Regions from separate parts of the Bradyrhizobium sp. CCBAU 45321 genome, predicted to be linked through region 3. Evidence: predicted binding sites of a transcription regulator. Region 3 holds the regulator's gene; each other region holds the start of a gene.

Region 1 (4,118 bases), on a different contig from region 3:
GCAACAAGGTACCGCGCTCGGCGGCGCCGACCGCAAAGCCGCCGAGATCGTAATCGCCGTCCTTGTAGAGGCCGGGCATCTCGGCGGTCTCCCCGCCGATCAAAGCGCAGCCGGATTCGCGGCATCCCTCCGCAACGCCCGCGACGATGGCGGCCGTGGCCTCGGGGTCGAGCTTGCCGCAGGCGAAATAGTCCAGGAAAAACAGCGGCTCGGCGCCCTGCACCACGAGGTCGTTGACGCTCATGGCGACGAGGTCGATGCCGATGCCGCCATGCAGGCCGGTCTCGATCGCGATCTTGACCTTGGTGCCGACGCCGTCGGTCGCGGCCACCAGGACCGGGTCCTTGAAGCCGGCCGCCTTGAGGTCGAACAGGCCGCCGAAGCCGCCGATCTCGGCATCGGCGCCCGGCCGCGCCGTGGCGCGCACCATCGGCTTGATCAGGTCGACCAGGCGGTTGCCCGCGTCGATATCGACGCCTGAATCGGCGTAAGTGAGGCCGTTTTTGCGGTCGGTCATGCCCGATTTCCAGTGGGTTTGCGGCTGGTTACGTCGAATTCCGGGGACGCGCAATGGCTCGCATGGCGTTCCCCGCTATACTATGTAGACATATCAACCGGTTCAGCCTGCCACGGGCCGGATTTGAGGTCAGAACCGGTGCCGGGAAGCGCTGCGTGAGTATTCCGAATATCATTACCCTGGGCCGCATCATGCTGGTCCCGATCATCGTCTGGGCCATCGTGTCGAGCCAAATGGAGGTGGCGTTCGCCGTCTTCCTGATCGCCGGCATCAGCGATGCCGTGGACGGCTTTTTGGCCAAGCGCTTCAACATGACGAGCGAGCTCGGCGCGCTGCTCGATCCGCTCGCCGACAAAGCGCTGCTGGTCTCGATCTACATGGCGCTCGGCATCTGGGGCGCGATCCCGCGCTGGATCGTGATCCTGGTGGTCTCGCGCGACATCATGATTGTCGCCGCCGTGATCGTGTCCTGGCTGTTCGACCGGCCGGTCGAGATGAAGCCGTCGAAAGTCTCCAAGCTCAACACGGTGGCACAAGTAGCGTTCGCAGCTTTGGTGCTGGCGGCGCTTGCCTTCGGCTTCAAGCCCGCGCCTTATGATATCATCCTGATGGGTCTCGTCACGGTCTTCACGCTCTCCTCCGTGTCGCTCTATCTCGTCGAGTGGCTGCGGCACATGAGCACGATCGAGGCCAAATGAGCGGGGAAGCGGCCCAGCAAAAGGCCAAGTCCCGCACCATCAAGTCGAATCTCTACAAGCGGGCCGGCGCGCCGGCATGGAGCAGAGCAAGCGTGGCAGGCCGCGTTCATCCCCGACAATTGGCGTTTGCGCTTCCGCATGCGGAGAGCCTCAGCCGGGACAACTTCCTCGAGGGCCCCGCCAATGCGGCCGGTCTCGGCCTCATCGACGGTTGGCCGGAATGGCCGAACCGGATCATGTCGCTGGCGGGCCCGGAGGGAAGCGGCAAGAGCCATCTCGCCGCGATCTGGGCCGAGGAAGCTGGCGCCCGCTCGACCACCGGCAATGCGCTGACCGCGACGGACGTGCCCGGCGCGCTCGCCACCGGCGCGCTGGTGGTCGAGGATCTCAAGGCTGGGGACTTCGACGAGCGTGCCCTGTTTCATCTGATGAACCTCGCCCGCGAGGACGGCGCCTACGTCCTGTTCACCGGCCGCGAGGCGCCGGCCGCGCTTCCCATCGAGCTTCGCGACCTACGCTCGCGCCTGCGGGCCGTTCCGGCGGTTGCGCTGATGCCGCCCGACGACCAGCTGTTCCGCGGCCTCATCGTCAAGTTCTGCGCCGACCGCCAGCTCAATGTGGACGAGAGCGTGGTCGGCTATCTCGCGACGCGCCTGGAACGGTCCTCGGCCGCCGCCCGGCGGGCCGTCGAGCTGCTCGACAGTGAAGCCCTGCGGCTCGGCCGTCCCGTCACCCGGGCGCTGGCCGCCGAGCTGCTCCGGGACGCCTGACCGGCTCGCAGGCCTCCCCGAAGTCCGCTTGACGCGGCGCGGGGGCGGAACATCAATGTCATCGAAACGTCATCGCTCTAACACATGCTCCCGCCGATTTTTGCGCTTGAGTCGCAATTGGGGTGAACTGGATGGACCGACTTCTGATGGACTCTGCGCAAGCTGTTGAAACGAAAGAGAAAGCCCCGGAATCCGAGAGCCTTCCGGCCATCGCGTCCAGTCCCGAGCGGTTCATCAACCGCGAGCTGTCCTGGCTGCATTTCAATCGCCGCGTCCTGGAGGAATCGGTCAACCCGAGCCACCCCGTGCTGGAGCGGGTGCGATTCCTGTCGATTTCAGCGAATAACCTCGACGAGTTCTTCATGGTTCGCGTCGCCGGCATCAAGGCCCAGGTCCGCGAGGGCATCGCCGAGCGCAGCCCCGACGGCCTGACGCCGTCCGAGCAGCTCGCGCTAATCAACCGCACCGTCTCCCAGCTCGCCTCCGACCAGCAGGCGATCTGGCGCGACCTGCGCGCCACGTTGGCCGAGGTCGGCATCGTGCTGGTGGACGGCAAGGACGTCAGCAAGGCGGAACGGACCTGGATCGAGGACTACTTCCTCCACAACGTGTTCCCTCTCCTGACCCCGCTCGCGATCGATCCGGCCCACCCCTTCCCGTTCATTCCGAGCCTCGGCTTCACCATCGCGCTGCAGCTCACGCGCGCCGCCGACGGCAAGCAGATGAACGCGCTGATCCGCATGCCCGGCAAGATCGACCGCTTCATCCGCCTGCCAGCGGATGGCACGGTGCGCCTGATCTCGCTGGAGCAGGCCACCGCCCTGTTCATCAACCGCCTGTTCCCCGGCTACAATCTGCACGGCCAAGGCGCCTTCCGGATCATCCGCGACTCCGAGCTCGAAATCGAGGAGGAGGCCGAAGATCTCGTCCGCCTGTTCGAGACCGCGCTGAAGCGCCGCCGCCGCGGATCGGTGATCCGGCTCGAGATCGACGCCAAGATGCCGGAGCAGCTGCGCAGCTTCGTGCAGCACGCGCTCTCCGCCGCCGACGACGAGATCTTCCTGGTCGACGGCGTGCAGGCGATGAACGAGCTCTCGCAGCTCACCCGCCTCGACCGGCCCGACCTCGAATTCACCCCTTACGTGCCGCGCCACCCCGAACGCGTGCGCGAGCATGGCGGCGACATCTTCGCCGCGATCCGGCAAAAGGACCTCATCGTCCACCATCCCTACGAGTCGTTCGACGTCGTCGTGCAATTCCTGCAGCAGGCCACGCGCGACCCCGACGTCGTTGCGATCAAGCAGACGCTCTACCGCACCTCCAACAATTCACCGATCGTGCGCGCGCTGGCCGAAGCGGCCGAAGCCGGCAAATCAGTCACCGCGCTGATCGAGCTGAAAGCGCGGTTCGACGAAGAAGCCAACATCCGCTGGGCCCGCGATCTCGAACGCGCCGGCGTGCAGGTCGTCTACGGCTTCCTCGAATTGAAGACGCACGCGAAGCTCTCGATGGTGGTGCGCCGCGAGGGCGGCAGCCTGACGACTTACGTCCATACCGGCACCGGCAATTATCACCCGGTCACCGCGCGCATCTACACCGACCTCTCCTACTTCACCTCGGACCCGACGATCGGCCGCGATGCCGCCCGCGTGTTCAATTTCATCACCGGCTATGCAGCACCGAGCGATTTGGAAAAGATGGCGGTGTCGCCGCTGACCTTGCGCAAGCGCATCATCGAGCACATCCAGGGCGAGACCGCACATGCGCGGCATGGCCGTCCCGGCGCAGTCTGGATGAAGATGAACGCGCTGGTCGATCCCGACATCATCGACGCGCTCTACGAGGCCTCGCAGGCCGGTGTCCAGGTCGAGCTGGTGGTGCGCGGCATCTGCTGCCTCAGGCCCGGCATTCCCGGTCTGTCGGAGAACATCCGCGTCAAGTCGATCATCGGCCGCTTCCTGGAACATGGCCGAATCTACTGCTTCGGCATGGGCCAGGGACTGCCGAGCGCGAAAGCGGCTGTGTATATCTCGTCCGCCGACATGATGCCGCGCAACCTCGACCGCCGCGTCGAGGTGCTGTGTCCGCTGCAAAATCCGACGGTGCATCAGCAGGTTCTCGAACAGATCATGG
Region 2 (4,118 bases), on a different contig from region 3:
AAGATCGTCCGGCACGTTGCCGAACTTGCGCAGCAGCGTCGCGTCGCCAAATTCGCCCGTCATGGGATCGCCGCTGCGGCTGAACGCGATTGCGCCGATATGGCCGGCGCCGCGCGCCAGCATCTCGGCGCGTCGCAGCGCCGCCGTCGAGGACTGGCACTCCTCTGCAGCGCCTGCGACGGGTGATCCGTCGTCATCGATCAAGAAGGGCATTGCAACGTAATAGGTCACATCCGACATGGCGTTGCTCCAAGGTTGAAGATTATGCGGCGCTGCTCTTGCTCCGCATCTTGCTGCGCGAGATCTCCGGAATGCAGCCTGCGGAAATCGCCGCCTGCAATTCCTCCAGCTCGGCTTCCAGATATTCGTTGGCCATGATCAGCGCCTTGATGGTGCTGCGCAGATTGCCGTCGCACATCGCGATCGCCTGATCGCAGGCCTGTTCGTAATGGTTGTTGTCGAAAAGGGCGGTTGCCGACATCTGCGTTGTCCTCGTGTGTTGTCCTTGAGCGTTCTCTGAGGTGTTGGGGTGCCCGCGAATGTTCCTATTTTGTTCTTATTGAGTCAAGCGGATTCGGAAGCGGCGGGGCGCCGCGCAAGACCGGCTCACGGTCAGGCGATGATGTCGGGGGTGATCTGGTCTTCGATGAACGCGATACGGTCGCGCAACAACAGCTTGCGCTTCTTCAGGCGCTGTAACCGCAACAGGTCGGGGGCGGGCGATTGATGCAACGCATCGATCGCCGCATCGAGATCTCGGTGTTCCTGCTGCAACCGGGTGAGCTCGGCTTCGAGCTCACGCTCATCTTCATTGGTCATGTCTGCGGTGGCCGAAAACCGATAGGCGTGAGATCCGGGCTGTGGATGCCCTGTGGAAATTATCGTCCTTGCGCCGCGTGATCGCAAGCGATCTGCGATCCCCCGTCGCCAATCTCCCGCAACATATTTCTGCAGGGAGCCGCGGCGGTGCGCCGGCGTATTGATATCATGGATTTTTCCGGCGTGGTTCCCTTAGTCACGCTTCGTTACATATGAACTTTCAAAAATGACGCTGCAACGACGGATACCCATCGACAGGACGAATCGGTGATGTAGACTTGGTTGTCCGGATCGAATCCTAAAGGTTCAACCCTACCGAGGAGGTTTCGAATGACAATTCAGGCACATCTCGTTGAATTGGAACGGAAGCACAAACTTCTCGAAAACGAATTGCACGAAGCTCTCGTGCACCTTTCAACAGACGACCTGCAAATTGTTGAGTTGAAGCGCCGGAAGTTGATGGTCAAGGACCAGATCGAGCGTCTGAAGCAATCTGGCGACACGCTCCACTAGTAACCCCCGTGACAGTGTAGAGTTGATCACGTCCTTCACGCAGGGATGAGAGCATTCGTGCTCATCCCTGCTGCAAGGTGTGTACCGTGCAACACGGTTGTGCGGCGCTCACTCTTGCTTGGACCCGTGGTTCTCGACGCGCACACTTATCCGCTTCTCGAAACGCTCTCGATGTCTGCGAGTTCGGCGACGTGATCGGCGATCGCGAGCGAGGACGTCAGTCCCGGCGATTCGATGCCGAACAGATTGATCAGGCCTGCAACGCCGTGATCGCGCGGGCCCTGCATCAAGAAATCCTGCGCGGCCACGGCCGGAGGCACGATCTTCGGGCGGATGCCCGAATAGCTCGGCATCAGCGCGCCGTCAGGCAGCGTCGGCCAGTATTTGCGGATCGCGGGATAGAAGCGCTCGGCGCGTGACGGATCGACCTCGTAGTCGATCGTCTCGATCCATTCGACGTCAGGCCCGAAGCGCGCCTGTCCTGCCATGTCCAGCGTCAGGTGCACGCCCAGGCCGCCGGGCTCTGGCACCGGATAGATCAGGCGCGAGAACGGCGCCCTGGCGTTGCAGCTGAAGTAGTTTCCCTTGGCGAGATAGGCCGGTGGAATCCGGTCCAGCGGCATGCCGTCGATGCTGCGCGCCACATGCGTCGCCGACAGCCCCGCGGCGTTGACGAGGAGGCTGCATTGCAGCGTCATCGGTGCCTCGCCGCCGGCATCGATCTCGATGAGGCCGGCCGCCGCCTTGGCACGGATCAGCGGGGTGTGAAACGCGAAAGCTGCGCCGGCGTCCTCGGCTTCGCCGCGCAGCGAGAGCATGTAGGCGTGGCTGTCGATGATGCCCGTCGACGGTGACAGCAGCGCGGCGTCGCAGGCGAGCGCCGGCTCCAGCGCGCGTGCGGCCTCGCCCGAGAGCAGCTGCATGTCGAGCACGCCGTTGGCCTCGGCGTGCGCCTTGATCGATTGCAGCTTCTCGGTCTCCTTCGGGCTGGTCGCGACGATCAGCTTGCCGCAATTCTTGTGCGGGATGCCGCGCTCGGCGCAGTAGCGGTACAGCGCGTGCTTGCCTGCCACGCACATGCGCGCCATCCAGCTCCCGGCCCGGTAGTAGATGCCGGCATGGATCACCTCGCTGTTGCGCGAGGAGGTGACGGTGCCGATCGCCTCGGCTTCCTCGAGCACGATCACCTCGCGCCCGGCCTGGGCGAGCTTCCGGGCCACCGCGAGCCCGACCACGCCGGCTCCGATGACGACGCAATCGACCCTATCCATGGTTGTGCAGGAAACCAGTTGGAAGCACCGGTGGCGCACGGTCCGGATGCGGCGGCGCAAGCGGGGCTTCCGTTAAGAAGTCGTTTATCATGTCAGGGCAATTGCCGCATTTTATGTCACATTATTCTGTTGTGCCCACAGGCGTTTACCCGATCCAAACCCGCGAGGCCAGACAATCCGACGTTGAAATCGCGGGTGGCTGATGGCTGAGAAGAACTGGCACGTGGGCAGCACGCTTTCGATTGCTGTGCACGCCCTCCTATGCCTGGCCGTTACGGGCGCGCCTGCGCGCGCCTTTGCGGCATCGGACAGACTTGCCGTTCCGGGCGATCTCACCAGGCTTGATCCCGGCGTGATCTGGGAAGCCCTCATCGCGGGCATCGTGGTCTGCTCGTTCCTCGCCGCGATCGGGCTGTGGATCCATTCCTCGCTGCGCCGGTCCAGCCGTTTGCAGCTGCGTCGCAACGCCTTCATCTCCTCCGCCATGAACAACCTCAACCAGGGCGTGGTGATGACGGATGCGCAGCGCCGCGTCATCTTCTGCAATGACCGCTATCTCGAGATCTATGGCCTGACGCGATCCGACCTCCGGCCCAACATGACCGGTTGCGACATCCTGAGGCTGCGCCGCGAGCGCGGAGTGCTCGGCGTCACCGATGACGAATTTTACGAGAAGGCATCGAGCGCCAATGGCCTGACCACGGAACTGCCGGACGGACGGGCCATCCTGGTGAAGTATTTCGTGTTGCCGAACGGCGGCTCGGTGGCGACCCACCTCGACGTCACCGAGCAGCGCAACCTGTCGCGGCAGCTCGCCTCCACCAAGCAGTTCCTGGAATCGGTGCTCGATCATGTGCCGGCCTGCGTGGCGGCCAAGAACATCGAGGACGGCTGCTACATTTTCGCCAACAGCGCCTATGAGAAGTTCTGGGGATTGTCGCGGGACTTCGCCGTCGGCAGGAATGCACGGGAGCTGTTTGCGTCGGCCTCGGCGGCCAGCATCGAGGCCGCTGACCAGGCGGCGCTCAATTCACCGGATGGCCAGCACCGCAATGAGTTCGAGGTGGATCGTGCCGGCGCGCGGCGCATGGTCGCCTCGATCCGGATCGTGGTTCGCAACGAGAGCAACAAGCCCGAATTTCTGCTCATCCTATTCGAGGACATCACCGACCGCCGCTCGCTGTCGCAGGAGCTGGAGAGCACCAAGAAGTTCCTCGAGCTCGTGGTCGACAACATCCCGGTTGCGCTGATCGTGGAGCAGGTCAAGGACGGCCGCTATCTGCTCGCCAACCGCAGCGCGGAGACGATCCTCAACCGCAGGCGCGAGGAAGCCACCGGCCTGACCGCGTCCGACATCTTCAACGCCAAGGAAGCCAAGCTGATCGTCGCGCGCGACGAGGCCGCGATCAGGAAGCGCGGGATGATCACCGAGGAGCATCCGATCTCCACCAAGAACGGCCTGCGGCTGTTCCTCACCCGCCGCGCCACCGTGGTCAATGATGCCGGCGAGCCGCA
Region 3 (4,118 bases):
GCCGTGCGAGCCGGGCCCCATGCCGGCGGCCGCATCCGCGGTCGCCAGCACCGCGCCGATCGGAAAGCCGCCGCCGAGCGCCTTGGCGAGCGACATCACGTCCGGTGTGACGCCGGTGCGCTTGTAGGCAAAGAGCTCGCCGGTGCGGCCCATGCCGGTCTGCACCTCGTCGAAGGCGAGCAACAGGCCGCGCTCGTTGCAGAGCTCGCGCAGCGCCCTCAGGAAGGCGTGAGGTGCAGAACGAACGCCACCCTCGCCCTGGATCGGCTCGATGAGAATGCCGGCGGTGTGCGGACCGATCGCCTTCTTCACGGCGTCGAGGTCGCCATGCGGCACCTGATCGAAGCCGTCCATCGGCGGGCCGAAGCCCTCGAGATATTTTGCAGATCCGGTGGCGGCGAGCGTCGCCAGCGTGCGGCCATGGAAGGCACCCTCGAAGGTGATCATGCGGTAACGCTCCGGATGCCCCTTGGAGAAGTGATGGTGGCGCACCAGCTTGATCACGCCTTCCAGCGCCTCGGCGCCGGAATTGCAGAAGAACACGAAGTCCGCAAAGCTCTCATTGCAGAGGCGGCTTGCGAGCTTTTCGCCATCAGGGCTCTGGAACAGGTTCGACATGTGCCAGAGCTTGGTCGCCTGCTCCTGCAATGCCTTGACCAGCGCGGGATGGACATGGCCGAGCGCATTCACCGCCACGCCCGAGGTGAAATCGAGATAGCGATCGCCGTTGGTCGCGATCAGCCAGCAGCCTTCGCCGCGCTCGAAACCGAGGTCGGCCCTGGCGAAAACGGGGAGCAAATGCGGCGCTGCGCTGTTAGTCATGACATCACTTGAATGTTGCGGACGGTGTGAGGCATGCATTGCGCGACGCACCATCAACCGGCCCCGGAAAACGAAACGTGCCGCCTTTTAAGGGCGGCACGTGCCACTATCTTATGCCTGGCAAGACGGGTGTCAATGCCGCCCGGAAAGCCTCGCGAAACGCTGATTCCGTAGTCTTGCGGTGCCGATTTTGCGGGTTTTTCACCACGGAACATGTGGAAGCGAGTCGGCGGACTCTTGCGCGGGAGTCACGCCATATTGTAGCGTTTGGACTGTCAGATACGACATCTCGTGCAGCAGTTCTGATCCCAGAAGTCCTCATGTACCGGCGTAAACGTTCGGGCGTCTTGAGCGCGCCCGGCGAGCCTTAAGGGATTCTGACGGCACGGGTTTTTCAAGGCTAAAGCATTCGCTGCGAAGGCCCCAGGATGGCAGGCGCGCAGCGAGGGAAAGGGTGCAATGACGGTTTTGACCTGGTCCGATGATCGCGTCGAGCAGCTGAAGAAGCTCTGGGAGGCCGGACTTTCGGCCAGCCAGATCGCGGCGGAGCTCGGCAATGTGACCCGCAATGCCGTGATCGGCAAGGTGCACCGGCTCGGCCTGTCCGGCCGCGCCAAGAGCCCTTCATCGGCAGCGCCGCGGCCGCGCAAGGCACGGCCCGCGCAGCACATGATGCGGGTGACCCGCCCCGTCGCGCGCGGCAACACCGCGCTGGCGCAGGCCTTCGAGGTCGAGTTGGAAGCCGAGCCGGTTACCTACGACAACGTGGTGCCGATGAGCCAGCGGCTGTCGCTGCTGGAATTGAACGAGGCGACCTGCCACTGGCCGGTCGGCGATCCCTCGAGCCCGGATTTCTTCTTCTGCGGCGGCAAGGCGCTCTCAGGCCTGCCCTACTGCGCCCAGCATTCGCGCGTGGCCTATCAGCCCGCAGCGGATCGCCGGCGTGCACCGGCGAAGCCAGGCACGCGGTGAATTTGCGGTATTCCCTGATCAACAAGCTTGATCACCAAGCTTGATCGCCAAGACTGCAGCCGTCATACGATGACGGCTCCACCCACTCGGTGTCATCCCCGCGAACGCGGGGATCCATAGCCACAGGGCGCAATTGTTGCGCGAGATGGTCACTCCGAGTCTTCGCCAAACCACGCCTTGTGGCTAATCGCGACGAGCGCAAGCGCTCGCGCTGAGATCCCGGGCTCGCGCTGCGCGCGCCCGGGGATGACGGTCGAGATCGGCGCCGCAGTTCGCCAAACCAGCTGTCGCTGGCGCTTTATGTCTGCTCAGCCTTCGCGAAACGATCGTCCAGCGCGTAGCCGGCGCCGCGGACGGTGCGGATCGGGTCCTGCTCGCGGCCGAGATTGAGCAGCTTGCGCAGGCGGCCGATATGGACGTCGACGGTGCGCTCGTCGATGTAGATGTCGCGGCCCCAGACGCTGTCGAGCAGCTGCTCGCGCGAGAACACGCGGCCGGGATGCTCCAGGAAGAACTCCAGCAGGCGATATTCGGTCGGGCCGAGATCGATCGGCCGGCCCGAGCGCGCCACCCGGCGCTTGTCGCGGTCGAGCTCGATATCGCCATAGGCGAGCACGGTGGCGAGGCGCTCGGGGCTGGCACGCCGCAAGAGGCCCTTCACGCGCGCGAGCAGCTCCGGCACCGAGAACGGCTTGACGATGTAGTCATCCGCGCCGGTCGCAAGCCCGCGCACCCGCTCGCTCTCCTCGCCGCGCGCGGTGAGCATGATGATCGGCAGCTGCTTGGTCTCGGGACGGGTCCGAAGCCGCCGGCACAGCTCGATGCCCGACAGGCCCGGCAGCATCCAGTCGAGCACGATCAGATCGGGAATGTGCTCCTTGAGGCGGGTGTCGGCGTCATCGCCGCGCATCACCGTCTCGACGTCATAGCCGTCGCCTTCGAGGTTGTAGCGGAGAAGCTCGGTGAGAGCTTCCTCGTCCTCAACCACCATAATGCGTGCGCCCATGTGGTCGTCGCTCCTTAAGTCGTCAGGTGTTCGGCACCGTCGTGGCGAAGGTCGTCATGTCGCCCTTCGGCCGCTTGTCAGTGATCGCCTGGCCCTCGATCATGTAGAACACGGTCTCGGCGATGTTGGTGGCGTGGTCGCCGATCCGCTCGATGTTCTTGGCACAGAACATCAGGTGGATGCAGAACGAGATGTTGCGCGGATCCTCCATCATGTAGGTGAGGAGCTCGCGGAACAGCGAGGTGCAGATGGCGTCGACTTCCTCGTCGCCCTTCCACACCGCCATCGCCGCCGGCAGGTCGTGCGCGGCATAGGCGTCCAGCACCGACTTGACCTGCTGCTGCACGAGGTCGGTCATGTGCTCCAGGCCGCGGAACAGCTTGAGCGGATGGAAATCCGTCTCCAGCGCCGCGACGCGCTTGCCCATGTTCTTGGCGAGATCGCCGATGCGCTCGAGATCGGTCGCAACGCGCATGGCGCCGACGATCTCGCGCAGGTCGACGGCCATCGGCTGGCGGCGGGCGATGGTGAGCACGGCGCGCTCCTCGATGCGCTTCTGCAGCGCGTCGAGCTCGGCGTCGGTGGCGACCACGCGCTGGCCGAGCGCGACGTCGCGGCGGATCAGCGCGTCGACGGAATCGACGATCATGCGCTCGGCGATGCCGCCCATCTCGGCGACAAGGCGGGTGAGCTCCTGAAGATCGCTGTCGAAGGCCTTTACGGTATGTTCAGAACCCATGTTCCGTCTCCTCAGCCGAACCGGCCGGTGATGTAATCCTGCGTGCGCCGATCGCTCGGCGACGTGAAGATCTTGCTGGTGTCATCGAACTCGATCAACTCGCCGAGATACATGAAGGCGGTCTTGTCGGAGACGCGCGCCGCCTGCTGCATGTTGTGGGTCACGATCGCGATCGTGTAGTTCTCGGACAATTCCTGGATCAGCTCTTCGACCTTGGCGGTCGAGATCGGGTCGAGCGCCGAGCAAGGCTCGTCGAACAAGATCACCTCGGGCCGCACCGCGACGGTGCGGGCGATGCAGAGGCGCTGCTGCTGGCCGCCGGAGAGCGACAGGCCGGAGGCATTGAGCTTGTCCTTGACCTCGTTCCACAGCGCGCCGCCGCGCAGCGCCTTCTCGACGCGGCCGTCCATCTCGGACTTGGAGATCTTCTCGTAGAGACGAATGCCGAAGGCGATGTTCTCGTAGATCGTCATCGGGAACGGCGTCGGCTTCTGGAACACCATGCCGACCCGGGCACGGAGCAGGTTGAGGTCGAGCTTGGGGTCGAGGATGTTGGTATGGTCGAGCAACAGCTGACCG

Evidence for each region. The regulator PhoB, encoded in region 3, activates phosphate uptake and scavenging genes when phosphate is short. The targets are predictions, from matches to a motif close to TGTCATNNANCTGTCAT.
Region 1: ACM43_RS36835 (RNA degradosome polyphosphate kinase) is a predicted target of PhoB. The motif match lies at 2,042-2,058, and genes of this name have one in related genera.
Region 2: ACM43_RS23145 (YdcH family protein) is a predicted target of PhoB. The motif match lies at 1,046-1,062, and genes of this name have one in related genera.

Annotation. Positions count from the first base shown of each region.
Region 1 covers NZ_LFKZ01000131.1:272,923-277,040, forward strand. Annotated here, with positions in the region: gene purM (phosphoribosylformylglycinamidine cyclo-ligase) at 1-517, opposite strand, end outside; gene ACM43_RS36825 (CDP-alcohol phosphatidyltransferase family protein) at 673-1,215, shown strand; gene ACM43_RS36830 (DnaA ATPase domain-containing protein) at 1,308-1,985, shown strand; gene ACM43_RS36835 (RNA degradosome polyphosphate kinase) at 2,132-4,118, shown strand, end outside.
Region 2 covers NZ_LFKZ01000125.1:298,712-302,829, forward strand. Annotated here, with positions in the region: gene ACM43_RS23130 (hypothetical protein) at 1-240, opposite strand, end outside; gene ACM43_RS23135 (hypothetical protein) at 263-481, opposite strand; gene ACM43_RS23140 (YdcH family protein) at 613-819, opposite strand; gene ACM43_RS23145 (YdcH family protein) at 1,150-1,332, shown strand; gene ACM43_RS23150 (NAD(P)/FAD-dependent oxidoreductase) at 1,479-2,603, opposite strand; gene ACM43_RS23155 (EAL domain-containing protein) at 2,806-4,118, shown strand, end outside.
Region 3 covers NZ_LFKZ01000130.1:491,508-495,625, forward strand. Annotated here, with positions in the region: gene ACM43_RS34870 (aspartate aminotransferase family protein) at 1-822, opposite strand, end outside; gene ACM43_RS34875 (GcrA family cell cycle regulator) at 1,282-1,794, shown strand; gene phoB (phosphate regulon transcriptional regulator PhoB) at 2,093-2,800, opposite strand; gene phoU (phosphate signaling complex protein PhoU) at 2,823-3,539, opposite strand; gene pstB (phosphate ABC transporter ATP-binding protein PstB) at 3,551-4,118, opposite strand, start outside.